Regions from separate parts of the Streptococcus sp. cx1 genome, predicted to be linked through region 1. Evidence: predicted binding sites of a transcription regulator. Region 1 holds the regulator's gene; each other region holds the start of a gene.

Region 1 (10,010 bases):
AGCTATCGGTGTCATTAACCAGAAAACAACAGCTGTTCGTATCATTCCTTATGGTAAGGAAGGTGACATGTTGGAACTTGGAGGTCTTCTTGGTTATGCACCAGTAATGAAAGTAAACAAGGCTTCATCGGCTGATTTCATTGCGCGTGGTGGTCAAATCCCAGCTCCTGTTCACAGCTTTAAAAACTAAGCGGATGATAAATGCTTTGCCAATTGGTAAGGCATTTTCTGATGGTCTCGTTGGCTAGATAGTCGAGGGGATTTGTGCTATAATGAATTCAAAAAATGACGGAAAGAAGGGGTGCTATGAGTAAGGTTAAGTTGTATATTGCGAGACACGGCAAAACGATGTTTAACACCATTGGTCGTGCACAAGGTTGGTCTGATAGCCCTTTGACCCCGTTCGGTGAAGAAGGTATTCGTGAATTGGGGGTAGGTCTGAAAGCAGCAGGTATCCCTTTCAAGGCTGCATATTCTAGTGATTCAGGTCGAACGATTCAAACTATGGATATCATTTTACGTGAGACGGGTTTAGAAACTATTCCTTATAAACGTGACAAACGTATTCGTGAGTGGTGTTTTGGTAGTTTAGATGGTGGCTATGACGGTGAACTTTTCTACGGTGTGCTACCGAGAACAGATGCTTTTCAAGGTAAGGATTTGCATGAGGTAACTTATCCTGAGCTTGCACAAGGTATCCTTGATGTGGATACGGCTGGTTGGGCAGAGCCTTGGGAAGTGCTCAGAAAACGTATTTTAGAGGGGTTCACAGCTATTGCAGAAAATCTTGAGAAGTCTGGTGGCGGTAATGCTATTGTCGTTAGTCACGGTATGACCATTGCAACCTTTGCTTGGTTAATTGATCCTTCTGTCGAGCATCCTTCATTGGACAACGGTTCGGTCACTGTTGTTGCTTATGAAAATGGTAAATTTACATTAGAAGCGCTTGGCGATATGACCTATCGTCAGGTTGGGCGAGAGATAATAGAAAAAGAAAATGGTAAAAAATAACTATCCAAGTCGCCGTCAGGCGAAAAAGCAAACCAACTGGTTTTTGGTTATCAGCAGTGTCTTGATTGCAGTTCTTTTAGTTGCAGCAGGACTTTATTCAGTATTTGGTGTCAGCCGTACAGTCCAACAAACCAATGGATCGTCAGTAACAAAAAGTAGTAAACAAGCTACCGATGCGACTCAAAGCAAGGATACAAAGGGACTACCTGATGTATCGCCTAAAGACTGGCAATTGCTTTTGGTAAATCGAGATAATAAGTCTAAAGAACTTAACCCTGAGATTGCTGACGTTGATGGTGTTTCTGTAGATGCAAGAATTGCTAAGAACGTTAAGGAGTTTTTAGCGGCTGCTCAAGAAATTGATCCAAGTTATCACTTGATATCAGGTTATCGTAGTGTTGCTTATCAGACAGAACTTTATAACAGTTATGTTCAGCAGGAAATGGCTGCTGACCCAAGTTTGACGGAGTCTCAGGCGGAGAAAAAGGTTCAAACCTATTCACAACCACCAGGAGCGAGTGAACACCAAACAGGTCTTGCGATTGATATGAGTACTGTAGATAGCTTAAATGAAGCAGATCCAGATACAGTAGCTAAAGTCAAAGAGTTGGCGCCGAAATATGGCTTTGTTCTTCGTTTTCCAGATGGTAAAACATCGTCAACGGGTGTAGGCTACGAGGATTGGCATTTCCGCTATGTTGGTAAAGAGTCAGCAGAGTATATGACTGAACATAATCTTACTTTGGAGGAATATTTGGCATTATTAAAGGAGAAAGCTAAGTGAGACGACGTTTTAAACTAAAAGCCTTCATTACCTTAGTTGTTGTTTTTGCTTTAGGTATTCTCTTACCTTTGATTCTTCATGCCTCTACAGATGATAATGCGCGTGCGGTAAAGGTTGCTTACACACAGCAAGAATTTATTGAGACCTTAGCTCCAACAGCTCAAAAGATGTCTAAAAACTATGGTGTACCTGCGTCTATTCTCCTTAGTCAAGCTGCATATGAGTCAAATTATGGTAGCAGTCTTTTATCTGTTAAATACCATAACATCTACAGTCTCCCTGCTCAGCCAGGTCAAGAACGTATTCGTTTAAAGGATAGTATCTACAGTAAAGGTAAATGGCAATACCAAAAGGTGGATTTTGCAGTTTTTAAGGATTGGTCAAGTTCTATGATGACTTATTTAGAAGAACTTCGCCAAGGAACATGGGGCGAGTCGACCTATAAAGAGGTGGCAGGAACGACTAGTTATAAAGTTGCGGCAGAAAAACTACAAGCTGCGGGTTTTAGCAGTGATCCAGATTATGCCAAACACCTCATATCTATTATTGAGACCTATCATTTGTCAAAATATGATTGATAAGATTAGAGTACCTCTGAGGTGCTCTTTTTTTGCTTTTCTAGGTCTTAAGATGTATTTTTAGCACTCTCGCAAAAAGAGTGCTAATTTTTTTGGTTTTTTGGGTTGACATGTTCAAGTTTAGGTGTATAATAGAATCATAAGTTAGCAGTCGATGTATTAGAGTGCTAATGAATAGAAATGAGGTGACATCGTGATTACGCAAAGGCAAAACACTATTTTGAATTTGATAGTTGAGATGTTCACTCGTACACATGAACCGGTTGGTTCTAAAGCATTACAAGAATCAATTGATTCGAGTTCAGCGACCATTCGTAATGACATGGCCAAGCTTGAAAAAATGGGCTATCTTGAAAAAGCTCATACTTCTAGTGGGCGTATGCCAAGCCGAGCAGGTTTCCAGTATTTCGTCGCTAATTCTTTGAATCTTGATACGATTGATGAACAAGATGTTTATCAAGTGGTCAAGGCCTTTGATTTTGAAGCCTTTAAACTTGAAGATATCTTGGATGCAGCGGCGAAGCTGCTGGCAGAAATGACAGGATGTACAGCAGTGATTCAAGATGTGGAACCGACACGACAACGTCTGACTGGATTTGACATTGTTCATCTATCCAATCACGACGCTTTAGCGGTTCTTACTCTAGATGAATCTAAGCCTGTGACAGTTCAATTTGCTATTCCAAAAAATTTCTTGTCTAGTGATTTGGAAATTCTTCATAAGCTTGTTCAAGAACGTTTTTTAGGAAACACTGTCTTAGAGATCCATTACCGATTGAGAACTGAGATTCCTCAGATTGTGCAGAAGTATTTCAAGATAACAGATAATGTTCTAGATTTGTTTGATTATATCTTTTCACAACTTTTTAAGGAATTGATTTTCATCGAAGGTAAGGTTGCATCACTGACTTATGCCGACTTAAAAACTTATCAATTTTTGGACAATCCACAACATGTGGCACTTGAGCTTCGATCAGCTATCTCCGATGATGAAGTGACCAAGATTTCGGTTGCAGAATCAACTGAAGAAGCGCTTGAAAATGTCACAGTTATGAGTCATAAATTCCTGATTCCTTATCGTGGGATGGCGCTCATGCATGTGATTGGCCCAGTTGAAATGGATTATCGTCGCATGGTTAGTTTGGTCAATGTTATTAGTAGAGTTTTGGTTATGAAGTTGACGGATTATTACCGTTACCTCAATAGTAACCATTATGAAGTTAGCTAAGATATAACATTTAAAAAGTATAGAAAGAGGTGTATGCCTTGACTGAAGATATTAAAAAAGAAGAAGTGAAAGAAGAGGAAGCTACGGAGACAACTGAAGAAGTTGTAGAGGAAGTAAGCGAACCTTCTGAACTTGAAGAAGCCCAAGCGCGTGCCGAAGAATTTGAAAACAAATACCTTCGTGCCCATGCAGAAATGCAAAACATTCAGCGCCGTTCTAATGAAGAACGTCAACAATTACAAAAGTATCGTAGCCAAGATTTGGCAAAAGCAATTTTGCCATCACTTGATAACCTTGAACGTGCTCTTGCCGTTGAGGGCTTGACTGATGATGTCAAAAAAGGTTTGGAAATGGTGCAAGAAAGTTTAGTGCATGCTCTTAAAGAGGAAGGGATTGAAGAAATTCCAGCAGATGGTGATTTCGATCATAACTTCCACATGGCTATTCAAACAATGCCTGCAGATGATGAACATCCAGCAGATACGATTGCACAAGTTTTCCAAAAAGGGTATAAACTCCACGAACGCGTCTTACGCCCAGCTATGGTAGTTGTATACAACTAGGATACAAAGTCCGTAAAAGCTCACAGTAAAAATAGGAGATTGACGAAGTGTTCGATGAACACAAGGAAATCTATCTTTTTTACCCAGAGCTTAGGGCGTGTTCAACTAGGCAATTCTGACGGTTGCTGAAGCAACTCGTCAGAAAACGGCAATCGCTATGGCGCTTGCCTAGCCTCCTAACTAACTCGTCGTCAAAATAAAATCGATTTCGACTTCTTGTGTCGTAACATAATTGAAAACTTGTCCGAAATGACAGAAAACTATGAATGAAAGATAAAAAAGCAAAATAGAAATTAAGTAAAAAGGGGAAAAACATATGTCTAAAATCATTGGTATTGACTTAGGTACAACAAACTCAGCAGTAGCAGTTCTTGAAGGAACTGAATCAAAAATTATCGCAAACCCAGAAGGTAACCGCACAACTCCATCTGTTGTGTCATTCAAAAATGGTGAAATCATCGTTGGTGACGCTGCAAAACGTCAAGCAGTAACAAACCCAGATACAATCATCTCTATCAAATCTAAGATGGGTACTTCTGAAAAAGTTTCTGCAAACGGTAAAGAATACACACCGCAAGAGATTTCAGCTATGATTCTTCAATATTTGAAAGGTTATGCTGAAGATTACCTTGGTGAAAAAGTAACTAAAGCAGTTATCACAGTTCCTGCTTACTTCAACGATGCGCAACGTCAAGCAACAAAAGATGCTGGTAAAATCGCTGGTCTTGAAGTAGAACGTATCGTCAACGAACCAACAGCAGCAGCCCTTGCTTACGGTTTGGATAAGACTGATAAAGAAGAAAAAATCTTGGTATTCGACCTTGGTGGTGGTACATTCGACGTATCTATCCTTGAACTTGGTGACGGTGTCTTTGACGTATTGGCAACTGCAGGGGATAACAAACTCGGTGGTGATGACTTCGACCAAAAAATCATCGATCACATGGTTGAAGAATTCAAGAAAGAAAATGGAATCGACTTGTCAACAGACAAGATGGCTCTTCAACGTTTGAAAGACGCAGCTGAAAAAGCTAAGAAAGACCTTTCTGGTGTTACTTCAACACAAATCAGCTTGCCATTCATCACTGCTGGTGAAGCTGGACCTCTTCACTTGGAAATGACATTGACTCGTGCGAAATTCGATGATTTGACTCGTGATCTTGTAGAACGTACGAAAACTCCAGTTCGTCAAGCCCTTTCAGATGCAGGTTTGAGCTTGTCAGATATTGACGAAGTTATCCTTGTCGGTGGTTCAACTCGTATCCCTGCCGTTGTAGAAGCTGTTAAAGCTGAAACTGGTAAAGAACCAAATAAATCAGTGAACCCTGATGAAGTTGTGGCTATGGGTGCTGCTATCCAAGGTGGTGTCATCACTGGTGATGTGAAAGACGTTGTCCTTCTTGACGTAACTCCATTGTCACTTGGTATCGAAACAATGGGTGGAGTGTTCACAAAACTCATCGACCGCAACACTACAATTCCAACATCTAAGTCACAAGTCTTCTCAACTGCAGCAGACAACCAACCAGCCGTTGATATCCACGTTCTTCAAGGGGAACGCCCAATGGCAGCAGATAACAAGACTCTTGGACGTTTCCAATTGACTGATATCCCAGCTGCACCTCGTGGTATCCCACAAATCGAAGTTACTTTCGATATTGATAAGAACGGTATCGTATCTGTTAAAGCTAAAGACCTTGGAACTCAAAAGGAACAAACAATTGTTATCCAATCTAACTCTGGTTTGACAGATGAAGAAATTGAAAAGATGATGAAAGATGCTGAAGCAAATGCTGAAGCAGATGCAAAACGTAAAGAAGAAGTAGATCTTCGTAACGAAGTTGACCAAGCTATCTTTGCCACTGAGAAGACAATCAAAGAAACAGAAGGTAAAGGTTTCGATACAGAACGGGATGCTGCTCAATCAGCCCTTGATGATCTTAAGAAAGCTCAAGAATCAGGAAATCTTGATGACATGAAGGCTAAATTGGAAGCTCTTAACGAAAAAGCTCAAGCTCTTGCAGTTAAACTATACGAACAAGCTGCAGCAGCACAACAAGCTCAAGCAGGAGCAGAAGCAGCACAAACAGCAGATAATTCAGGCGACGACGTCGTAGACGGAGAGTTTACTGAAAAATAAGATGCAAAGCCCGTTAAAACCTCATAGTGAAAATAGGAGATTCAACGCAAAAACTTTAGTTTCTAGGGAGATTTCTCTTTTTCACCAAGAGCTTAGGGCGTGCTCAGTTCTGACTAATTAGTAAATGATAGTAAGAAATCCAGAGGTTGCAAACCAGCCTCTGTTTTTCGCTAAAATAAGTGAAGTGAATATAAGATATAGTTTTACTTCGTATCGTAACAAATATAAAATAGAAAGGAACAAAGAGTGTTCGTCGTTGAACACGGGCTAGGGATTAAGCCAAAAAGATAGTTGGTTTCAAGGGACTAGGTGTTCATCTTCAAAACTATTACTTTGGCTTTCTCCATTAGATGCCCTTTGTATCTAAAATTATGAACAATACCGAATATTACGATCGTCTTGGGGTATCTAAGGATGCCTCTCAAGATGAAATTAAACGTGCCTATCGTAAGATGTCTAAGAAATACCACCCAGACATTAATAAAGAACCGGGTGCGGAAGAAAAATATAAAGAGGTTCAAGAGGCCTACGAAACTTTAAGTGATGACCAAAAACGTGCAGCCTATGACCAATACGGACCAGATGGTGCGAATGGTTTTGGTGGTCAAGGAGGCTTTGGTGGCTTCGATGGTGGTGCAGGCTTTGGTGGCTTTGAGGATATCTTCTCTAGCTTCTTTGGTGGTGGTGCTACTCGTAACCCGAATGCTCCACGTCAAGGTGATGATCTTCAGTACCGTGTCAACCTAAGCTTCGAAGAGGCGATTTTTGGTGCCGAAAAAGAAGTTCACTACAATCGTGAAGCAACATGTAAGACATGTTCGGGATCTGGTGCAAAACCTGGCACAAGCCCTGTAACTTGTGGTCGCTGTCATGGTCAAGGGGTTATCAATGTCGATACGCAAACACCACTTGGTATGATGCGTCGTCAAGTAACCTGTGATGTCTGTCATGGAACAGGTCAAGAAATTAAAGAGCCATGTCAAACTTGTCACGGAACAGGACATGAAAAACAAAGCCACAAAGTATCTGTCAAGATTCCAGCAGGTGTTGAAACAGGTCAACAAATCCGTCTTGCAGGTCAAGGTGAAGCTGGTTTCAATGGTGGTCCTTATGGAGACCTCTTTGTAATCATCAATGTTAATCCAAGCGATAAGTTTACTCGTGATGGATCAACAATTTACTATACACTTAACATTTCCTTTGTCCAAGCTGCTCTTGGTGATACTGTCGAAGTACCAACAGTTCACGGAAATGTTGAGATGACCATTCCAGCAGGGACTCAAACAGGCAAAACTTTCCGTCTAAAAGGAAAGGGGGCTCCACGTCTTCGTGGAGGTTCACAAGGAGACCAACACGTTACAGTTAAGATTGTAACTCCTACGAAGCTAAACGATGCTCAAAAAGAAGCTCTCCTTGCATTTGCCAAAGCAAGTGGTGATGAAAAAATCGCACCACAGAAAAAAGGTTTCTTCAATAAAGTAAAGGATGCCTTAGAAGATTTATAAAGGAAGGACGTTGAAGGCGTCTTTTTCTTTATTTCGAAAATTGTATGGGGTCAGTTGCTAATCGACCTACTTCTTATCCTTGAAAAAATCTGATATGATAATCTTATGGTTAGATACAAAGCGACAATTTCCTATGATGGTACACTTTTCTCAGGTTTTCAAAGACAACCAAATGCACGTTCTATTCAAGAAGAACTTGAAAAGACTCTCTTACGGTTAAATAGCGGAACACCTGTCACCGTTCATGGAGCGGGTCGTACAGATGCAGGTGTTCATGCCTATGGACAAGTTATACACTTCGATTTGCCCCAGGAGCGGGATCCAGAGAAGTTACGTTTTGGTTTAGATACACAATGTCCAGATGACATTGATGTTGTTAGTATTGAACTTGTATCAGAAGAATTTCATGCACGATACAATAAACACAGTAAAACCTATGAGTTTCTAGTAGATGCAGGGCGACCTAAGAACCCCATGATGCGTAATTATGCGACCCACTATCCCTACCCTCTAAGTTTAGCACCTATGCAGAAGGCTGCTAAGGATTTGGTCGGTACACATGATTTTACAGGCTTCACAGCTTCAGGAACTTCTGTAGAAAATAAAGTACGCACAATTACTCAGGCTAGTGTATCTATCGATGAGAAAACTGGATTTTATATCTTTACTTTTTCTGGCAATGGTTTTCTCTATAAGCAAGTTAGAAATATGGTCGGTACCTTGTTGAAGATTGGCAATGGTCGCATGCCTGTTTCACAAGTTAAGACAGTGTTGGAAAGTCGTGATCGTAATCTCGCAGGACCAACGGCAGCAGGAAATGGATTATATTTGAAGGAGATAAGATATGAGTGATGAATTGATTTTAGCGATTTCAGGGAATGATATTTTTAGTGGTGGCGGACTTCATGCAGATTTAGCGACGTTTACCACTAATAAACAGCATGGATTTGTGGCTCTTACCTGTTTGACAGCTATGACTGAGAATGGTTTTGAGGTCATTCCGGTTGATACTAATGTTTTTAAACAACAACTTGACTCACTAAAAGATGTCCCATTCTCAGCAATAAAAATTGGTTTGTTGCCTAACGTTGAAATCGCAGAATTAACGTTGGATTTTGTTAAAAAACATTCTGATATTCCAATTGTCTTGGATCCCGTTTTAGTATGTAAGGAGACTCATGACGTTGAAGTTTCTCAACTACGTGATGAATTGGTTAAATTTTTCCCTTATACCACGGTTATCACTCCGAACTTACCTGAAGTCGAACTGCTTATAGATAGAAAGGTTAAGACTATTGATGACATGAAGCATGCGGCTAGCTATCTCAATGAATTAGGTGCTAAGACTGTCGTTGTCAAAGGTGGAAATCGCTTGGATGGTAATAAAGCGATAGATGTCTTTTATGATGGAACAGACTACAAATTGTTTGAAGAAGCTGTGCTGGATAAAAATAATACCGGTGCAGGATGTACATTTGCTTCAAGTATAGCTAGTGAATTAGTTAAAGGATGTTCAGAAACTGAAGCTGTGGCAAATGCTAAAGCCTTTGTTTATGAATCAATTAAACAATCAAATGAATTTGGAGTAGTTCAATATGCAAAATAAGAAAACAAAAGAGCTAACATTATTAGCTATCTTAACTGCTTTATCAGTGACCTTTGGATTCGTAGCTAAAATTCCGACTCCAACAGGGCTTTTAACTTTGGTAGATGCAGGAATCTACTTCACATCCTTCTATCTTGGCAAGAAAGAAGGAGCAATTGTAGGAGGATTATCTGCATTTTTGATAGATTTGCTATCATCTGCTCCGCAATGGATGTTCATTAGTTTGTTAATCCATGGTGCACAAGGTTATTTTGCTGGATTTAAAGGTAACTATCGTATCCTAGGCCTTCTGATTGCTACAATTGTGATGGTGGGTGGCTATGCACTTGCTTCAGTATTTATGTATGGAACAGGAGCTTCAATCGCAGAAGTGATTCCTAATTTCTGCCAAAACGCTCTCGGCCTAGTCGTTGGATGGGTATTGTATCAAGGATTCAAAAAGGTTCAATCTAAAAAAGATTAATAGCTTTACTAAAATCCTATTGACAAGTATTGATTTGGGTGATAAGATATAAAAGTTGTCTTAACTGACTTGCCACAAACTTGAAAAGGTTCCAAAACTTTAAAAAAAGTTATTGACAAGACAAGCTAGAGA
Region 2 (10,010 bases), on a different contig from region 1:
TCTGAGATGCTTCGCATGAAGCACTTGGAGATTTTCTCTATCGAGGGTATTTTATCAATGGTGGCAGCCTTTATCTTGGCTGTGCCGATTGATCAGTATTTTATCAGTCTTCCAACAAATGCTAGTGTGACAGGTTTTGCTGTTATTTCATTTTTGATTCTAGCAGGGACTGTCCTTAATAGCGACCACTATTCTTTTGATGATGCAGCTTATCCAATCGCATCTGCCTTTTATGTTGGTTTTGGTTTCCAAAATCTCATTGCGGCACGTTTGGATAGTTGGGAAAAAGTTCTCTTTGCCCTTTTTATTGTTTGGGCAACAGATATTGGAGCTTACCTTTTTGGTCGTCAATTTGGTCAGAATAAGCTATTGCCGAAAGTATCGCCAAATAAGACTATTGAAGGTAGTGTCGGTGGTATCTTATCCGCAATCATTGTGGCTCTTATCTTTGGTTTGATTAACCACGGCGTTTATGCCCCTCACAACTTCTTCTGGTTGCTTATCTGTACGATTCTCTTTAGTATCTTTGGTCAATTTGGTGATTTGGTTGAATCAGCTATTAAACGTCACTTTGGCGTTAAAGACTCAAGCAATCTCATTCCTGGGCATGGTGGTATTTTGGACCGTTGCGATAGCTGGATCTTCGTTTTCCCAATCATGCACTTCCTAGGACTTTTTTAAGAGTGGAGGTGTCTAGATGAAAGCTATTATTACCTTTTTACTGATTTTCTGTGTGATTGTCGTCTTCCATGAGTTTGGTCATTTCTTTTTCGCCAAACGCTCAGGAATTTTGGTTCGTGAATTTGCCATTGGTATGGGACCGAAAATTTTTGCACACACTGGTAAGGATGGTACCGTTTATACTATCCGTATCCTCCCTTTAGGTGGTTATGTCCGTATGGCTGGTTGGGGTGAAGATACAACTGAGATTAAAACAGGTAGCCCTGCCAGTCTAACGATTGGATCAGATGGTAAGGTAAGACGTATCAACCTTTCGGATCGCCAGATTGATCAGACGGCTTTACCTATGAACGTCACTGCCTATGATTTGGAGGATAAGTTAACCATTACAGGTCTAGTCCTAGATGAGACCAAGACCTATGAGGTTGATCATGATGCCACTATCGTTGAGGAGGATGGTACAGAACTTCGTATCGCTCCTAAGGATGTCCAATATCAAAATGCAAGCATTTGGGGACGTTTAATTACCAACTTTGCTGGTCCTATGAATAACTTCATTCTTGGGGTGCTTGTCTTTATTATCTTAGCCTTTGTTCAAGGAGGTGTTCAAGATACATCGACCAACCGTATCCAGGTAGCCGATGGAGGCGCTGCTCAGGTGGCAGGCTTGAAAAATGGTGATGCCATCGAGGCTATCAATAAGGACAAGGTTACTGATTGGGACAGCTTGAAGGAAGCATTGACAGAGAATACCCAAAAATTCTCCAAAAGTGATAGCCTTTCTGTGACAGTTAAGAGAAGTAACGGTCAGGAAGAAACAATCTCTGTTAAACCTCAGGAGAACCAAGGTAGCTACTTTTTGGGTGTTTCTCCTGCTTTAAAAACAGGTCTTAAAGATAAGATTTTTGGTGGTTTCCAAATGGCTTGGGAAGGGGCCTTCAAAATTCTCGTAGCACTTAAGGGGCTTATCACCAACTTTAGTTTGAATAAACTTGGTGGACCGGTTGCTATGTTCCAGATGTCTGCCCAGGCTTCAGAAAATGGCTTGATTTCCATTCTTAACCTTATGGGGATGCTCTCAATTAACTTGGGAATTTTCAATCTTATCCCAATTCCAGCCCTTGACGGTGGAAAAATTGTTATGAATATTATTGAAGCCATTCGTCGTAAACCACTTAATCAAGAAATTGAAAGCTATATTACACTTGCAGGTGTTGCTATCATGGTTGTTCTTATGATTGCAGTTACTTGGAATGATATTATGCGTGCTTTCTTTTAATTAGAAACAAAGAAACGAAAGGAAGTCTAAGGGACTTGAGCCAAGGGCCAGCCTCCTTAGTATGTAAATGATGAAACAAAGTAAAATGTTGATTCCAACACTTCGTGAAATGCCAAGTGATGCTCAAGTTATCAGTCATGCCCTTATGGTACGTGCGGGTTACGTGCGTCAGGTTTCTGCTGGTATTTATGCTTATATGCCATTGGCAAATCGTGCTATCGAGAAATTCAAAACCATCATGCGTGAGGAGTTTGAAAAAATCGGTGCGGTTGAAATGTTGGCGCCAGCGCTTTTGACAGCAGATTTGTGGCGTGAGTCAGGCCGTTATGAAACTTACGGTGAAGACCTTTATAAACTTAAAAACCGTGATAAATCTGACTTTATCCTCGGTCCAACTCACGAAGAAACGTTTACAGCCTTGGTTCGTGATGCAGTTAAATCATACAAACAATTACCACTTAATCTCTACCAAATCCAATCAAAATACCGTGATGAAAAACGTCCTCGTAACGGTCTTCTTCGTACACGTGAATTTATCATGAAGGATGCTTATAGTTTCCACCAAAACTATGAAGATTTGGATGTAACCTATGAAGACTACCGTAAAGCTTATGAGGCTATCTTTACACGTGCTGGCCTTGAATTTAAGGGAATCATCGGTGATGGTGGTGCCATGGGTGGTAAGGATTCTCAAGAATTTATGGCGGTCACTCCTGAGCGTACAGATCTCAACCGTTGGGTAGTTCTTGATAAGTCAATTGCTTCATTGGATGAGATTCCAGAAGATGTCATGGAAGAAATCAAGAAAGAATTGACATCATGGTTGGTATCTGGTGAAGATACAATTGCCTACTCTACAGAGTCAGGCTATGCAGCTAACCTTGAGATGGCAACAAACGCCTACACACCAGCGACTAAGGTTGTGACTCAAGAAGAAGTGGCTCGTGTTGAAACACCAGATTGCAAGTCAATTGATGAAGTTGCTGCTTTCTTGAATGTTCCAGAAGAACAAACCATCAAGACTTTACTTTTCATCGCTGATGATGAACCAGTAGTGGCTCTTCTCGTCGGTAATGATCAGGTTAACGATGTGAAGTTGAAAAACTACCTTGCTGCTGATTTCCTCGAACCAGCTACGGAAGATGAAGCACGTCAAGTCTTTGGTGCTAACTTCGGTTCCCTTGGTCCAGTTAACCTTCCTGAAAATGTTCGCATCGTTGCGGACCGTAAGGTTCAAGATGTGGCTAATGCGGTTGTTGGAGCTAACGAAGATGGTTACCACTTGACAGGGGTTAACCCAGAGCGTGACTTCAAGGCAGAATACGTTGATATTCGTGAAGTTAAAGAGGGTGAAATTTCTCCAGACGGTCAAGGTGTCCTTCAGTTTGCGCGTGGTATCGAGATTGGTCATATCTTTAAACTTGGGACACGTTACTCTGAAAGTATGGGTGCTAACGTTCTTGATGAAAATGGCCGTGCTGTTCCAATTATCATGGGATGTTACGGTATCGGTGTTAGCCGTATCTTGTCAGCTGTGATTGAACAACATGCCCGTCTCTTTGTTAACAAGACACCAAAAGGTCAGTACCGCTATGCATGGGGAATTAACTTCCCTAAAGAATTGGCTCCGTATGATGTTCACTTGATTACAGTTAACACTAAGGATGAGGAAGCCAATGCTTTGACAGAACGTTTAGAAGCTGCTCTTATGGCTGAAGGCTATGATGTCTTGACAGATGATCGTAATGAGCGTGTTGGTTCTAAATTCTCTGACAGTGACCTTATCGGACTTCCAATTCGTGTGACAGTTGGTAAAAAAGCCAGCGAAGGTGTTGTCGAAGTTAAAATCAAGGCAACTGGTGATACTATTGAAGTTAATGCCGATAACTTGATTGAAACACTTGCTATCTTAACAACCGAACAAGATGCTTAATCTAAAAAATCTTTTCTTGCAGGAGCAGGAAGAGATTTTTCTTTTGCAGTGACAATGATAAATTGAGAGAAAAGAGAGTAAATTCCAATTTGACAGAATTGTCTAAATAGTGTAAACTTAAAACTATCATAACTACGGAGGCATCACATGCTTAACAAAGCGACCCATTTGGGAAATCTTAAAGCTTTTTATTACTTTAGTTTCTTTAGATAGGACGTTTGTGTTTCAGGATACAAGCGTCAGTCAGTTTGTATCTATGAAGCTAAAGCATTTTGTGATGGATTAGCCGATTAGATGAATAGGTCTAACCGGTGACATAAGCTAGCCTGTGCTAGTCAAGATGCATAAAACCAGTTGGGCCTGTCCTAACTGGTTTTTTTCATACCGTGGTCTATTTTTAATTTTCTTTTGACTCTATCATCTCGGAAAAAAGATGACAGAAAATTGGAAATAGATAGAATAAAAAATAGAGGTATACAAGATGAAGAAATTCTTGGTCAGTATGATGGCTGTTATTACAGCTGTCCTCTTGGTAGCATGTTCCAATGCTTCTAATAAAGATTTGGTTCACGTCGGTGTGCTCCAATATGTGGAACATCCTTCCTTGTCAGCGACACGTAAAGGGTTCATTGAAGAACTCAAAGAGGAAGGTTATGTCGACGGTAAGAACATCAAAATCGATTATCAGAATGCACAAGGAGATCAGTCTAACTTGCAGACGATTTCTCAGTCGCTTATTGAAGATAATGATGTCATGTTAGCTATCGCAACCCCAGCAGCCCAGTCTTTGAGTAGTTTGACAAAGGACAAGCCAATTCTCTTTACAGCTGTCACAGATCCAGTTTCAGCTAAATTGGTTAAGTCTATGGACAATGTTGGAGGAAATGTGACAGGGACAAGCGACATGTCACCAATCAACAAACAAGTCGAGTTGTTGAAAAAGGTCCTTCCAAACACTAAAAAAGTTGGGATTATGTACACGACCAGCGAGCGTAACTCAGAAGTTCAGGTTGAAGAAGCCAAGAAATACTTCAAGGAAGCTGGTATTGAAACGGTTATCAAAGGAATTTCATCAACCAATGATATCCAAGACACAGCCAAGAGCTTGATGAGTCAAACCGAAGTGATTTTCATCCCAACTGATAATACTATTGTTAGTGCTATTAATACCTTGGTAGATCTTTCTAAAGAGACTAAGGTTCCAGTTGTTGGTAGTGACGCTGGTAGTGTAGAAAAAGGTGTCCTGTTCACTTATGGAACTAACTATGAAGCGCTTGGACGTCAAACAGGTAAGTTGGCAGGCCGTGTTCTCCGAGGTGAGAAGGTCAAGGATGTCGATGCCGAGTATCCTAAAACCCTAAATGTTGTGGTTAACCATGACATGGCTAAAGAACTTGGTATTGATGTTTCTAGCATTAGTGACGAGGAATCTAAAGCATCAACACAAGATGACAAACCAATTGCTAAAAAAGATAAGGGTGTCATTAAGCTTAAGGTCAATAAGTCTTCTAAAAAAGGATTTTCAAATGTGGTGCTAACAGCCATTTCTCAGGGACTCCTCTGGGCTATTATGGCTATCGGGGTCTTCATTACCTTCCGTATTTTGGACCTTGCTGATTTGACAGCTGAGGGGGCCTTCCCACTTGGTGCTGCTACGACAACTATCATGATTATCCGTGGGATCAACCCAATCTTTGCGACTCTAGGTGGTTTTGTAGCTGGTATGCTTGCTGGAGCTGTGTCTGGCTTTATGCATACGAAAATGAAGATACCAGCACTCTTAACAGGGATTATTACCTTAACAGGGCTCTATTCAGTTAACCTTTTGGTTCTTGGAAGTGCCAATGTCTCTCTTTCAGGCCACAACACGCTGGTGACTATGGTGATGGATCTTGGTCTATCTAAGCTGAATGGTGTGATTCTATTAGGACTGATTTTTGTTAGTCTGGTAGTACTTATGTTGGTTGTTCTCCTTAATACACAGGTTGGACTTGCTCTTCGTGCAACAGGTGATAACCTTGCCATGGGTGAAGCTAATGGTATCAAGGTTGACCGTATGAAGATTCTTGGCTACATGATTTCCAATGGTTTGATTGCCCTATCAGGTGCCCTCCTAGCTCAAAACAATGGCTATGCGGATATGAATATGGGTACTGGTACAATCGTAAATGGCTTGGCTGCAATCATCTTGGCTGAGGTTATCGTCAAGTATCTACCACTTGGCAAACGCCTCTGGTCAATTGTCGTAGGTGCTGTTCTCTACCGTTTGGTCTTGGTTATTATCCTTGCCATGAACGTTGATGCTCAAATGTTGAAATTGGCTTCAGCCATCTTGCTTGCTATCATCCTTTATGTGCCAGAAGTACGACAAAAATTGAAAATCAGACCTAACAAATCCTTGACTCCAGGAGGTGACAAGTAATGGCTTTACTTAGTTTACAACAGATTCATAAAACCTTTGAAAAAGGCACAGTCAATGAAAATCACGTCCTTCGTGGTTTGGATCTCGACATTGAGCAGGGAGATTTTATCTCTGTCATTGGGGGAAATGGTGCTGGTAAATCAACCTTGATGAATTCAATTGCTGGTGTTCTTAGTATTGATGAGGGGGATATCTTGTTGGAGGGGCAATCTATTAAGAAAGCATCTGTAGATGAGCGCTCTAAAGACATTAGTCGTGTTTTCCAAGATCCTCGAATGGGGACAGCGACAAACCTTTCTATCGAAGAAAATATGGCGATTGCCTATCGTCGTGGTAAGAAACGTAGCTTTTTTAAAAAGTCTATCACTGAAAGCGAACGTCAAGTCTTCAAGGAAGCCTTGGTAGATCTTGGTCTTGGTCTTGAGAATCGTATGAAGACTGATGCTAATTTCTTGTCAGGTGGACAACGTCAGGCCTTGACACTTGCTATGGCAACCTTGGTGCGTCCAAAAATCTTGCTTTTGGATGAACATACAGCAGCCCTAGATCCTAAGACAAGTGATATGGTCATGAATTTGACACGTAAGATCGTTGAAGAACAAGAATTGACAACCCTTATGATTACCCATAATATGGAACATGCTATCGAATATGGGAACCGTCTAGTCATGCTCTATCACGGAAAAATCGTCGTCGATGTGCGAGGTGAGGAAAAGAAAAACCTCACTGTTGCAGAACTTATGGACCTCTTCCACAAAAATAGTGGACAAGTCCTCAATGACGATGCCTTGGTGCTCGGTTAATAAACAAAAAAAGAAACTATCCAAAGTTCAGATTTTGGGTAGTTTTTTCTTGACTATTTTTGACCAAGTGCTAAAATAAATATATGGATTAGCACTCATAGTTTATGAGTGCTAAAAATAACGTTTCACACGTTACTAATAACAAATAACATTTGGAGGTAATTGGTATGGCATTGAAACCATTGGGCGATCGTATCGTTGTCCATTTTGAAGAAACAGAAGAAAAAACAGCTAGTGGCTTTGTATTGGCAGGAGCCAGTCATGAAGCTACAAAGACTGCTGAGGTTTTAGCGGTAGGTGAAGGAATCCGTACTCTTACTGGTGAATTGATTGCACCTAGTGTTGCAGCAGGCGATAAAGTCCTTGTTGAAAATGGTGCAGGTGTCAATGTTAAAGACGGAGATGATTCCGTTTCAATTATCCGTGAAGCAGATATTTTAGCGGTCCTAGCTTAGGTCAATGCTAATCAGATATAAACTAAGAAAAAGAAGGAGTAACTATGGCAAAAGATATTAAATTTTCATCAGATGCACGCGCAGCAATGGTTCGTGGTGTTGATACCTTGGCTGATACAGTTAAGGTAACGCTTGGCCCTAAAGGTCGTAACGTGGTATTGGAAAAAGCTTTTGGCTCACCTCTTATCACTAATGATGGTGTAACAATTGCTAAAGAAATCGAACTCGAAGATCACTTTGAAAATATGGGTGCCAAACTGGTCAGCGAAGTGGCTTCAAAAACTAACGATATTGCCGGTGACGGAACAACTACAGCCACTGTTTTGACACAAGCTATTGTCCGTGAAGGTCTAAAAAATGTAACGGCTGGTGCCAATCCAATCGGTATCCGTCGTGGGATTGAAGCAGCTGTGGCTACAGCTGTGGAAGAGCTTAAAGCTATTGCTCAACCAGTTGCCAATAAGGAAGCCATTGCCCAAGTTGCAGCTGTTTCATCACGTTCTGAAAAAGTTGGTGAATACATTTCAGAAGCAATGGAACGTGTGGGTAATGACGGTGTTATCACTATTGAAGAGTCTCGTGGTATGGAGACAGAACTCGAAGTGGTTGAAGGTATGCAGTTTGACCGTGGTTATCTTTCTCAGTACATGGTTACTGATAATGAAAAAATGGTCGCTGACCTTGAAAATCCATTTATCCTTGTGACTGACAAGAAAATTTCAAATATTCAAGATGTCCTCCCACTCTTGGAAGAAGTGCTTAAGACCAGTCGTCCACTTTTGATTATTGCTGATGATGTGGATGGTGAAGCTCTTCCTACACTTGTTCTTAACAAGATTCGTGGAACTTTCAATGTTGTTGCTGTTAAGGCACCTGGCTTTGGTGACCGCCGTAAAGCGATGTTAGAAGACATTGCCGTATTGACTGGAGCAACTGTTATTACTGAGGATCTTGGTCTTGAGCTTAAGGATGCAACGATGGCAACACTTGGCCAAGCTTCGAAAGTAACTGTGGATAAGGATAGCACAGTTATCGTTGAAGGTGCAGGAAGCACAGAAGCGATTGCTAACCGTGTAAACCTCATCAAGTCTCAATTGGAAACAACAACATCTGAATTTGACCGTGAAAAACTTCAAGAGCGTTTGGCTAAATTGTCGGGCGGGGTTGCAGTCGTTAAGGTTGGTGCAGCCACTGAAACAGCCCTTAAAGAAATGAAACTTCGTATCGAAGATGCCCTTAACGCTACTCGTGCCGCTGTTGAAGAAGGTATCGTAGCAGGTGGAGGTACAGCTCTTGTTAACGTCATTGCTAAGGTTGCTGAACTTGATCTTGAAGGTGACGACGCTACAGGACGTAATATTGTACTCCGTGCTTTGGAAGAGCCAGTTCGCCAAATTGCCTATAATGCTGGATATGAAGGTTCCGTTATCATCGATAAATTGAAGAATAGTCCAGTTGGTACAGGATTTAACGCTGCCAATGGTGAATGGGTAGATATGGTTGAAGCAGGAATCATTGACCCAGTTAAGGTCACACGTTCTGCCCTCCAAAATGCCGCTTCTGTAGCTAGTCTTATCTTGACAACCGAGGCAGTCGTTGCCAACAAGCCTGAACCAGAAGCTCCAGCAGCGCCAGCTATGGATCCAGGAATGATGGGTTACTAAGATTTAAGAAAGCAAAAAAACCTAGGAAAAGTCGAGAAACTTTTTCTGGGTTTTCTTTTTATTATTTATTGTTAATCAGTGAAAAGGGTTAAACATGTCAGAACTTCCTTGTTTACCTGACATCTGCATCATCATTTGTTGCTGTCTAATGCGCTCTGCTTCCTTATTCGTATTGATAGAAATAACAAGAAAGATAACCCAACCGATGAATGTCCATCCTAGAAGAAAGGATAGGATAAAGATTGGCCATTTTTTATCGGTTTTATTTAGAAGAGCTGGTAATATTTGAAGTACTACCAAGGGTAAAGAAATGATGATGGAGAGAAAAGCCGTGAGCAAGCCGCCACTAAGCTCATCACTGGCAATTCCAAAGAGTATCATTGCAAGAGCCCAGAGGATAACTGGGATAGAAGCGATGGCTATCATGATGAGGTTTGTTTGAGACTTACTTTCGTGTTGCGTCCAAGTCTCGTTAAAGTTATGATTTGGATGTTGGAAGGTAGCATTAGTCTGACTTGACGCGGGGCTAGTATTTGGTAAATCCTGTAGTTCCTCTAAGTTGGTATCAGCTAGTGGTTCTTCAGCAACATCATAATTGTCAACATCATTTTCGGCAGTTTCTACAGTCTCTTTTTGTGAGAGATTTTTTGTTGCTTCGACAGTTTGTTTGGGAGTTTCTCGGATAAACTCGCCTCGATTGGCTGCTTCAGCCATTTCTTGGATACTTGGATTACGTCCGTGGACGGCTTGGAAAAAATCAATCCAATCTTGTT
Region 3 (10,010 bases), on a different contig from region 1:
TTTCGTTTGAGGAAGAATTCACGGATAACTTCTAATTCATTGTCTTTAACAGCACGGTGTTTATTTGAAATCAAGAGTTCATAATGCTTAGGTGCTTGTGTAAAGACAACATCAGTATTCCCAGCAGAGTAGGTCTCTACGAGAAAGGCATCCGTATTGTCTAGTTGGTTTTGAACGAGTTCTTGGTGTGTACGGGTCGTATTAATGAGTTTCATAGTTTCCTCCTAGGATTTGTCAGTTATTGTGTTAGTTTCTTTCCATTGTTCGATTCCCCATTTATGACTGCCACGTTTAAGTTTAGCAATGGCTTCATCAATTGGAAACCAGGCTAGGTTATTGAAATCTTCGAGAGGTTTACCAATTTTTGAAAAATCTACAACTTCATAAATATAGGCTGGATTGTAATAGTAAGTGTCACGGTGGCTCGAATAGAAGTATTCATCAGCCTGGCCATAGTACTGGCCTAAAGTGGCTGTAAACCCAAGTTCTTCAATTAACTCGCGTTCTAATGCGCTATAGTGATCCTCGCCTGCTTCGATTTCTCCACCTGGGAGAAACCAAGCTCCGTTAGGAGCCTGGACTAAAATAATCTTTGTCTTTTCTTGGTTAGGAATCACAGCATAAACACCGTAACGTGTTTGATAATGAGCTCCCTCAACCTTGTCACCAAATGTTGGATTCATGAGTTGCTCCTTACGTTTATTTGCCTATATTATACTAAAATTTTGCTCATTTTCCTATTGATTTAGGCAGAATTAGGGATAAATTTGAAAATAGGAAATGAAAAGATAAAGAACCCAAGACGTAATGACTTGGGTTCTTTGTTTAATCAGTTTCTTTTGGTGTTTCAGCTTTCTGAGTAGCTTTTTCGGCTTTTTTAGCAGACTTAATGGTGATGTGGCCTTTTGAAGTCATGACTGCCTTGAGATCTTTTTCATTTGGATTTTCAAGGTAGAAGTCAGTAATAGCGTCTTCAATATGATCTTGGATGGTACGACGTAGTGGTCGAGCACCCATCTTAGGATCGTAACCAAGGTCAACCAATTTTTCCTTAACTTTCTCAGTTACACTGAGGTGGATACCGTTATTAGCCAAGCGTTGGTTGACATTATCAAGCATGAGGTCCACGATAGTGAGGAGATTTTCCTTGCTAAGGGCAGAGAATTCGATAATACCGTCAAAACGGTTCATGAATTCAGGGCTGAAGAAATCTCCAAGCTGGTTAAGAACAGAATTGGTACGATTTTCACGGGCAGCTCCAAAGCCGACGCTAGCTTCAACTTTACCTGTACCAGCATTTGAAGTCATGATGATGATGGTATCCTTGAAACTTACAGTTCGCCCTTGACCATCAGTCAAGCGACCGTCGTCAAGAACTTGGAGGAACATGTGAAGAACGTCTGGGTGAGCTTTTTCAACCTCATCTAGAAGAATGAGTGAATAAGGATTACGGCGGACTTTTTCAGTTAACTGACCAGCTTCGTCGTAACCGACATATCCTGGAGGGGCACCGACTAATTTGGCAACGGCGTGTTTTTCCATGTATTCTGACATGTCGAAACGAATCATACTGTCAGCTGAACCAAAGAGTTCAATCGCCAATTGTTTAGAGAGTTCAGTTTTACCGACTCCTGTAGGACCTACGAAGAGGAAGCTACCAATTGGGCGATTTGGTGCACCCAATCCAACACGATTACGGCGGATGGCTTTGGCAATCTTATCAACTGCGGCATCTTGTCCAATAACATGTGATTTAAGATCATCAGCAAGACTAAGAAGTTGTGATTGTTCTTTTTCTTTCAAATCACCGACAGGAATATTGGTTTTTTGTTCCACAATGGCTTCGATATGTTTTTCTGTGATGACAGGCATATCTTGGTCTTTGATGGTTTGTTTTTGCATTTCCTTGTATTTGGCAATTTGATCACGGAAATAGGCAGCTTTTTCAAAGTCTTCGTCACGAGTAGCTTGAGCCTTGAGGTTTTCAGCCTCAATCAAACGTTTGTCGATATCTTTAGGATCAACAAAATTGAGGGTCAAATTCATCTTCGAACCAGCTTCATCGAGGAGGTCGATGGCCTTGTCTGGCAAGAAGCGGTCTTGAATGTAGCGGTTGGACAATTCTGCAGCTGCAGTAATCGCTTCGTCTGTATATTTGACGTGGTGGTAGTCCTGATATTTAGGTTGAATACCACGCAAAATAGTGATGGTTTCCTCAACCGTTGGTTCGTCAACCTTAACTGGTTGCATACGACGCTCTAGGGCGGCATCTTTTTCGATGATGCGGTATTCGTTGAGTGTTGTTGCTCCGACCAGTTGAAGTTCTCCACGAGCAAGAGCAGGTTTTAGGATGTTTCCAGCATCCATATTGCCATCACCAGCATTACCAGCTCCTACGATTTCATGGATTTCATCAATAAATAGGATAACATCCTGACGTTGACGAATTTCTTCCATGAGTTTTTGCATGCGTTCTTCAAATTGGCCACGAATACCAGTCCCTTGAACCAGGCTGACCACATCAAGACGGATGACTTGTTTGCCTTGGAGTTTTTGTGGCACGCTACCGTCAACGATTTTTTGAGCTAGGCCTTCAACAACAGCAGTCTTACCGACACCGGGTTCACCGATGAGGACGGGGTTGTTCTTGGTACGGCGGTTAAGAATTTCGATGACACGAATGATTTCCTCGTCACGACCAATAACAGGATCAATGTCTCCACGACGAGCGATGTCAGTGATGTTAATGCCGAACTCTTCAAGAAGACCTTGTGGCTGTTGAGGAGCTTGTTGGCGTGGTCCTCCTGGACGGCCTGGCCCTTGTGTATTGCCACCGTTTCCTCGGTTACCACCTTCTTGTGTTGGAGGTGTATTGGGAAGATCGCCGTTAGAAGAACGGAAGTTATTTAGGTCGCTGAAGAAATCATCGAAGAAGTTTGAACCTCCTGTTTGATTGAATTGATTGAGGGGGTTCTCTGGGTCAGATTTCATGATTTTATAACAATTTTGACAGAGGTCAACTTGTTGCTGATTACCGTTTACATTGGTATACAAATGAATACTAGCTTCATTAAGGTTACAGTTTTGACAGAGCATATCAGTACCTCTTTTCTATCTGAATTGGGAAAGACCTTTATTGAAAACAATCTTGGTCAAAAAAGGTCAAATCTATGACTCCATTATAGCATGCGGAAGGTAGATTGCAAGTAAAAAGCATCTAGGTTTGGCACTCTATTAATAAGAGTGCTAACATTGAATTTTAATTCAAAAACGCTTGTTTAAAATGTATAAATATTATATAATGTTTTTATATTATTCAGAACGAAAGAGAGATACCTATGACACAAGCTAAATCATTTTTGAAAGAAATCGACTTTACCAAGCAGGAACTTGAGGAGTTAATCGATTTATCTATAAAATTTAAACAGCTAAAGAAGGAAAGAATTCCGCATAAATATTTAGATGGCTTAAATATTGCCCTGATTTTTGAAAAAACATCTACAAGAACTCGCTCAGCTTTTACAGTGGCTGGTCAGGACCTAGGTATGAATGTGACCTACCTTGGTGCTGGAGACATTCAGTTAGGTAAAAAAGAATCTGTAGTTGATACAGCCAAGGTGCTTGGTTCTATGTTTGATGGAATCGAATACCGTGGTTTTAAGCAAGAAGATGTCGAAGAGTTGGCTAAGTACTCAGGTGTTCCGGTCTGGAATGGTTTGACGGATACCTGGCATCCAACGCAAATGATTGCGGATTTCATGACTTTGAAGGAGCGTTTTGGTAGTTTGGAAGGTTTGACCATCGCCTATATTGGAGATGGTAGAAATAATATGGCCAACTCACTTTTGGTCACTTCGGCTATTTTAGGCGTTAATGTCAAGATTATTGCCCCAGAGGTGCTGCAACCCGAAGATGAGATTGTAGCCCTAGCTCAGAAACATAATAATGGTGCCGATTTAACCATTACAGATGATATTTCAGAGGTCAAGGGAGTGGATATGCTTTATACGGATGTCTGGGTATCTATGGGTGAAGAAGTAGACTTTAAATCTCGTATTGATTTACTCCTGCCTTATCAAATTAATGCAGACCTACTTGCCAAGACGGAAAATCCAGATGTCATCGTTATGCACTGTCTCCCAGCTTTTCATGATCTCAATACTCAAATTGGGCAAGAAATCTATGACAAATACGGTTTGGCAGAGTTAGAAATCACCGATCAAGTCTTCCAAAAATACAGTGATATCATCTTCCAAGAAGCTGAGAATCGTATGCATTCTATCAAGGCCATTATGTACAATTCCTTGAAAAATATTTAAAATTCCCCCATTTTTCCCATAAGTGTGATAAAATAAGTAAGAAATACACAATTAATAGGAGAAATAACATGGAATCACATTTGGTGAGAATCATTAACCGTCTTGAAATGATGGCGGCTGATGGTGGTAATTTGAAACGTAATTTTGAACGTGAAGGAGTGGTTGTTGCCGAAGTATCATTTAGCAACGATCCTGAAAATGGTCCAGTTTTCACATTGCGTGACGTTGAAGCACGTGAATCTTATTCATTTGATAGTATCGACTTGATTGCAATGGAAATCTACGATTTGCTTTACTAATATATTATTTTGGAACTTTACAAGGTTCCAAAAATCAGAATGCCTGAAACTATCGAGTTTCAGGCATTTTTATCAGGATGAAAGCATGGGGTGATGCTTGTATGGCTTGTCAAAACAGGCAGTACTTCAAATTCTTGGCAAAGCTTTTGGCGTGGTGTCGTCTTGGAAATACATGAGGTGTATTGCTTAAGAGTTTTGCTAGCTAGGTCTATAACTTAGTTTTTATACTGAAATATCGCATTTATAAGAAAATACTTTATTATTATACAGTCTTCTGATATAATATTGAAGAATATTAGTAAGGAGTATCTAGATGAATTTTTCATTTCTACCACAGTTTTGGTCTTACTTTAACTATGGTGTCTTAGTAACAATTATGATTTCGGTCTGCGTGGTCTTCTTCGGAACCATCCTTGGGGTTTTGGTATCCTTGGCCAAGCGTTCTGGAATCAAACCTTTGGAGTGGTTGGTAAGCCTTTATGTTTGGGTTTTCCGTGGGACTCCTATGGTTGTACAGATTATGATTGCTTTTAACCTCATCCACATGAATCTTCCAACTGTTCAGTTTGGCATTTTGAACCTTGATTTGTCACGTATCGTTCCAGGTATTATCGTCCTTTCTTTGAACAGTGGTGCTTATATTTCTGAGAGTGTGCGTGCAGGTATCGAGTCTATTCCTAAAGGTCAGGTTGAAGCTGCCTACTCACTTGGTATCCGTCCATGGAATACCATGCGTTATGTGGTCTTGCCTCAAGCTATTAAAAATATCTTGCCTGCCTTGGGTAACGAGTTTGTTACTATTATCAAGGATAGTTCGCTCTTGCAAACCATCGGAGTTATGGAATTGTGGAATGGTGCACAAACTGTTGCAACAACAACCTACTTGACCTTGACACCGCTCTTGTTCGCAGCCTTCTATTATTTGATTGTGACAACGGCTATGACGGCACTCTTGAAACAAATGGAAAAACGACTTGGGGAGGGACGTAAATAATGGCAGAAACAATTATTGAGATTAAAAATCTTCACAAGTATTTTGGTAAGAACGAAGTTCTCAAAGGGATTGATCTAGATATTAAAAAGGGTGAAGTAGTGGTTATCATCGGTCCTTCAGGATCAGGGAAATCAACCTTCCTACGCTCAATGAACTTGCTTGAGAAACCTACAAAAGGTGTTATTTCCTTTGAAGGTGTGGATATTACAGATAAAAATAACGACATTTTCAAAATGCGTGAGAAGATGGGAATGGTTTTCCAACAGTTCAACCTCTTCCCTAATATGACAGTTAAAGAAAATATCACCTTGTCACCAATTAAGACCAAGGGTGTTTCTAAAGCTGATGCAGAAGCAAAAGCCATGGAACTTTTAGAAAAGGTTGGCTTGAAAGATAAGGCAGATGCCTACCCAACAAGTCTATCAGGTGGTCAGCAACAACGTATTGCTATCGCACGTGGTTTGGCTATGGATCCAGACGTTCTCTTGTTTGACGAACCAACATCAGCCCTTGACCCAGAAATGGTTGGTGAAGTTCTTGCAGTTATGCAGGACCTTGCTAAATCAGGGATGACAATGGCAATTGTTACCCACGAAATGGGCTTTGCTTATGAAGTGGCAGATCGTGTCATCTTTATGGATGGCGGTGTCATTGTTGAAGAAGGCACACCACAAGAGATCTTCGACAATACTAAGGAAGATCGTACCAAGGATTTCTTGAGTAAGGTTTTGTAAGATATTCATTAAGTATGTATACGTTGTTTGTGAAGGCTGGAACTTTTCCGGCCTTTTCTTTTTGTGTTCTGCTTTTCTAGAATCATTCTTGTTTAGGATAATATTGCGGAAAAGATGGATAAATATGCTATAATGATGCCATATCAAAAATAATAAAGAAGGTCAAGAAATATGCTCATATATGATGCGGCCTTAAAAACGCCTTACCGGATTCTTGGCATTAACCTCCCTAAGGATAGTCTTTTGCACTTATCTAACCTAGGGTTGGCTGCCGGTGAAACGATTGAGGTGGTAATTAAGACCAAAAACAGTGCTATTATTATCGTTAAAGGGAGTCGCTTAGCCTTTGATGCTTCGATTCTAGATAAGATTGATTTGGCACCTGCGGAGGAAAATCAGGAAAAGATACCTCTTTCTGAATTACCGGTTGGACGTTCGGCTATCGTTACTGATATTTTTTCAGCAAATGAAACCAAACGACGTCTTATGGATATGGGAATTACAAAGCGTACTCGGGTGTTGTTGCGTAAGGTAGCCCCTTTGGGAGATCCTTTAGAAATTAGTTTGAGAGGGTATGAATTAACCCTACGCAAGTCGGAAGCGCAAATGATTAGTGTGGTCATGCTGGATGAGGGAGAGGAAAAATGACAGAAATTGCATTAATAGGTAATCCTAATAGTGGTAAAACCAGTTTATTCAACCTGATAACAGGGAACAATCAGCGTGTTGGTAACTGGCCAGGTGTTACTGTAGAACGAAAAAGTGGTCTGGTCAAAAAGAATAAGGATTTAGAAATTCAGGATTTACCAGGGATTTACTCAATGTCACCCTATAGCCCTGAAGAAAAGGTGGCGCGTGACTATTTGTTGAGCCAAAGGGCCGACAGCATTTTAAATGTAGTCGATGCGACCAATTTGGAGCGTAATCTTTATCTGACAACGCAGTTGATTGAGACAGGTATTCCAGTCACTTTAGCGCTTAACATGAGTGATGTTTTAGAGGCTCAGGGAAAACAGATTAATGTTGATAAATTATCTTATCATCTAGGCGTCCCAGTAGTAGCCACTAGTGCTCTCAAGCAAACTGGTATTGATCAGGTAGTGAAGAAGGCAGCTCATACGACAACCTCTACAGTTGCTGATATTGCCTTTCCAATTTATGACGATAAATTAGAAGCTGCTATCTCACAAATTTTGGAAGTCTTGGGAAATTCGGTGCCGCAAAGGTCTGCGCGTTTTTATGCCATTAAACTCTTTGAACACGATGCTTTAGTTGAGGCTGAGCTAGACTTGTCCCCATTCCAACGAAAAGAAATCAAAGATATCATTCGAATCACTGAAGAAGTTTTCACCGAAGATGCGGAGTCAATTGTCATTAATGAGCGTTATGCCTTTATCGAACGTGTCTGTCAGATGGCTCAAAGTCATACAGAAGATTTTGCCCTGACCTTGTCGGACAAAATTGATAGGATTGTCACCAACCGTATTTTGGCCTTACCAATTTTCGCAGTGGTTATGTATTTGGTTTATTTCTTATCTATTCAGACTGTTGGAACCATGTGGACAGACTGGGCTAACGATGTGCTTTTTGGTAAGTATGTTCCAGATTTGGTAACTTCTGGTCTTGACTATCTTCAAGTTCAGGACTGGCTTAAGTCTTTGATTGTTGATGGGATTGTCGCTGGGATTGGGACAGTACTAGGATTCCTACCTCAAATATTTGTGCTCTTTATCTGTTTGGGTGTGCTTGAGGACATTGGATATATGAGTCGTATTGCCTTTGTTATGGACCGTATTTTCCGTCGTTTTGGACTTTCTGGAAAATCCTTCATTCCTATGTTGATTTCTACAGGTTGTGGGGTGCCAGCGGTTATGTCTAGTCGAACCATTGAAAATGAAAGGGACCGTCGCATTACCATTATGACAGCAACCTTCATGCCTTGTTCGGCCAAGTTGGAAATTATTGCCTTGATTGCTGGAGCTTTCTTCCCTAGTAATTCTTTAGTAGCACCAAGTACCTATTTTATTGGGATGGCTGCTATTATCCTATCAGGTATTGCCCTCAAAAAGACGAGTTTTTTGGGTGGTCTAACCAGTCCGTTTATTATGGAATTGCCTGCCTACCACTGGCCTAAAGCCATGTCGGTCTTGCGTTATGCCTTTGGTAAGGCTTTGAGTTTTGTCAAACGTGCGGGAACCATCATTTTCAGTTTGACGGTTCTTATCTGGTTTATGTCTCACTACAACTTTACCCTACATACTGTAGATACAGAAGTTAGCATTTTGGCGACTTTAGGGAAGGGCTTGTCTTGGATTTTTGATCCACTTGGATTTGGGAATTGGAAGGCAACAGTTGCGGCTCTTACAGGTTTAGCTGCCAAGGAAACCGTTGTTGCCACCTTTGGTATTCTCTATCATAATAGCAGTGAAGCGGGTCTGGCTGAGGCTCTACGAGGAGATTATTCTTCCTTAGCTGCCTATTCCTTCTTGATTTTTAACCTACTTTGTGCACCATGTTTTGCGGCTATTGGAGCTATTAAGCGTGAAATGGCCAATCTTAAATGGACGGTTGGGGCTATCGGTTTCCAAACAGGCCTAGCTTATTGTGTGAGTTTAATTCTTTACCAGTTTGGTCAAGTCATCCTGTACGGTAAGTCAATGACAATTTGGACTTTTGTTGCTTTCTTACTTTTAGTAACGATGATTTACTTTGTTGTTCGTAAACCACGTCAGATTAAGGATCAAATCATTAGCTTGGATAATCTTCAAGAAGCTCATATTTAGGTTTAGGAGGAATTGTTATGTCTACCTTTATCATTGCTTTCATTATTTTTGCTTTGGCTGGTCTTGGCATCCGTCACTATATCAAAGGCAAAGGATCTTGTGGCGATTGCGAGTGTTCTTGTCCGGTTAAGGAAGAAATGCATAAGACTAATCGCTAATAATATATAGAAAAAATGGTCTCTTAAATGAATAAGAGACCATTTTCTTACGATTGTAAGAAATGTATAAAGGTATCTAGGTTGGAAGTGTGATACTATAAGATAGATAAATAATCTAAATTTTTAACAAAAAAGGGAGATGTATAAGGAATGGTTTTGAACAAAGAGATTGTCCTAATTCATGGGACCTGGTGTGATGGCAATGTTTGGGGAGAATTTGCGACAGGTCTACGTCAAATGGGATATAAGGTTCATACACCTAGCTTTCGTTACCATGACCTACCTTATCAAGAGTGTCTAGCTAAGGTTTGGACTGTTACCCTGCAGGACTATAGAGATGATTTAGTGGCCTTGATTGAAAGTCTTGACCAACCACCACTTATTTTGGGACACTCTTTAGGTTGTCTGGTGGCTCAAATGGTTGCTGAAAAGACAGAAGTAGCTGGTATGATTCTCATGGGACCAGCACCAACAGCAGATATTTTTGCCTTTTATCCAACCATGTTAGCTTGTTTTGGCAAACACTTTTTACGCTGGGGATTTTGGAAAAAAGCCATGCCTCCGTATAAAAAGGAGTTTTTCAAGTATTGCATGAATGAACAAGAGGAATCATTGAAAGAAGAAGTTTTTGCTGATCTGGTTCCTGAATCAGGAAAAGTTTATACTCAAATGGCCCTCCATTGGTTTGATAAGACAAAAGCAGCTTACGTAGACTTTAGTCAG

The links. Region 1 encodes HrcA, which represses chaperone genes, less so after heat shock. Its sites were predicted from a motif close to TTAGCACTCNNNNNNNNNGAGTGCTAA; they were not measured.
Region 2: the regulator HrcA is predicted to act here: its motif matches at 7,207-7,233, upstream of groES (co-chaperone GroES).
Region 3: the regulator HrcA is predicted to act here: its motif matches at 3,224-3,250, upstream of ACT170_RS01145 (ATP-dependent Clp protease ATP-binding subunit).

What each region holds. Positions count from the first base shown of each region.
Region 1 covers NZ_JBQSUN010000013.1:168-10,177, reverse strand. The annotation lists gene ACT170_RS10945 (PFL family protein) at 1-190, shown strand, start outside; gene ACT170_RS10940 (histidine phosphatase family protein) at 307-1,011, shown strand; gene ACT170_RS10935 (M15 family metallopeptidase) at 998-1,795, shown strand; gene ACT170_RS10930 (glycoside hydrolase family 73 protein) at 1,792-2,373, shown strand; gene hrcA (heat-inducible transcriptional repressor HrcA) at 2,567-3,601, shown strand; gene grpE (nucleotide exchange factor GrpE) at 3,640-4,164, shown strand; gene dnaK (molecular chaperone DnaK) at 4,481-6,304, shown strand; gene dnaJ (molecular chaperone DnaJ) at 6,676-7,809, shown strand; gene truA (tRNA pseudouridine(38-40) synthase TruA) at 7,915-8,661, shown strand; gene ACT170_RS10900 (bifunctional hydroxymethylpyrimidine kinase/phosphomethylpyrimidine kinase) at 8,654-9,415, shown strand; gene ACT170_RS10895 (ECF transporter S component) at 9,405-9,878, shown strand.
Region 2 covers NZ_JBQSUN010000004.1:58,815-68,824, forward strand. The annotation lists gene ACT170_RS06420 (phosphatidate cytidylyltransferase) at 1-681, shown strand, start outside; gene ACT170_RS06425 (M50 family metallopeptidase) at 698-1,960, shown strand; gene ACT170_RS06430 (proline--tRNA ligase) at 2,031-3,893, shown strand; gene ACT170_RS06435 (ABC transporter substrate binding protein) at 4,375-6,315, shown strand; gene ACT170_RS06440 (ABC transporter ATP-binding protein) at 6,315-7,118, shown strand; gene groES (co-chaperone GroES) at 7,286-7,573, shown strand; gene groL (chaperonin GroEL) at 7,618-9,237, shown strand; gene ACT170_RS06455 (superinfection immunity protein) at 9,313-10,010, opposite strand, start outside.
Region 3 covers NZ_JBQSUN010000001.1:239,187-249,196, forward strand. The annotation lists gene ACT170_RS01135 (DUF1827 family protein) at 1-215, opposite strand, end outside; gene ACT170_RS01140 (NUDIX hydrolase) at 225-683, opposite strand; gene ACT170_RS01145 (ATP-dependent Clp protease ATP-binding subunit) at 826-3,096, opposite strand; gene argF (ornithine carbamoyltransferase) at 3,339-4,319, shown strand; gene ACT170_RS01155 (DUF1797 family protein) at 4,388-4,618, shown strand; gene ACT170_RS01160 (amino acid ABC transporter permease) at 4,932-5,612, shown strand; gene ACT170_RS01165 (amino acid ABC transporter ATP-binding protein) at 5,612-6,346, shown strand; gene ACT170_RS01170 (ferrous iron transport protein A) at 6,518-6,994, shown strand; gene feoB (ferrous iron transport protein B) at 6,991-9,129, shown strand; gene ACT170_RS01180 (FeoB-associated Cys-rich membrane protein) at 9,147-9,287, shown strand; gene ACT170_RS01185 (alpha/beta fold hydrolase) at 9,438-10,010, shown strand, end outside.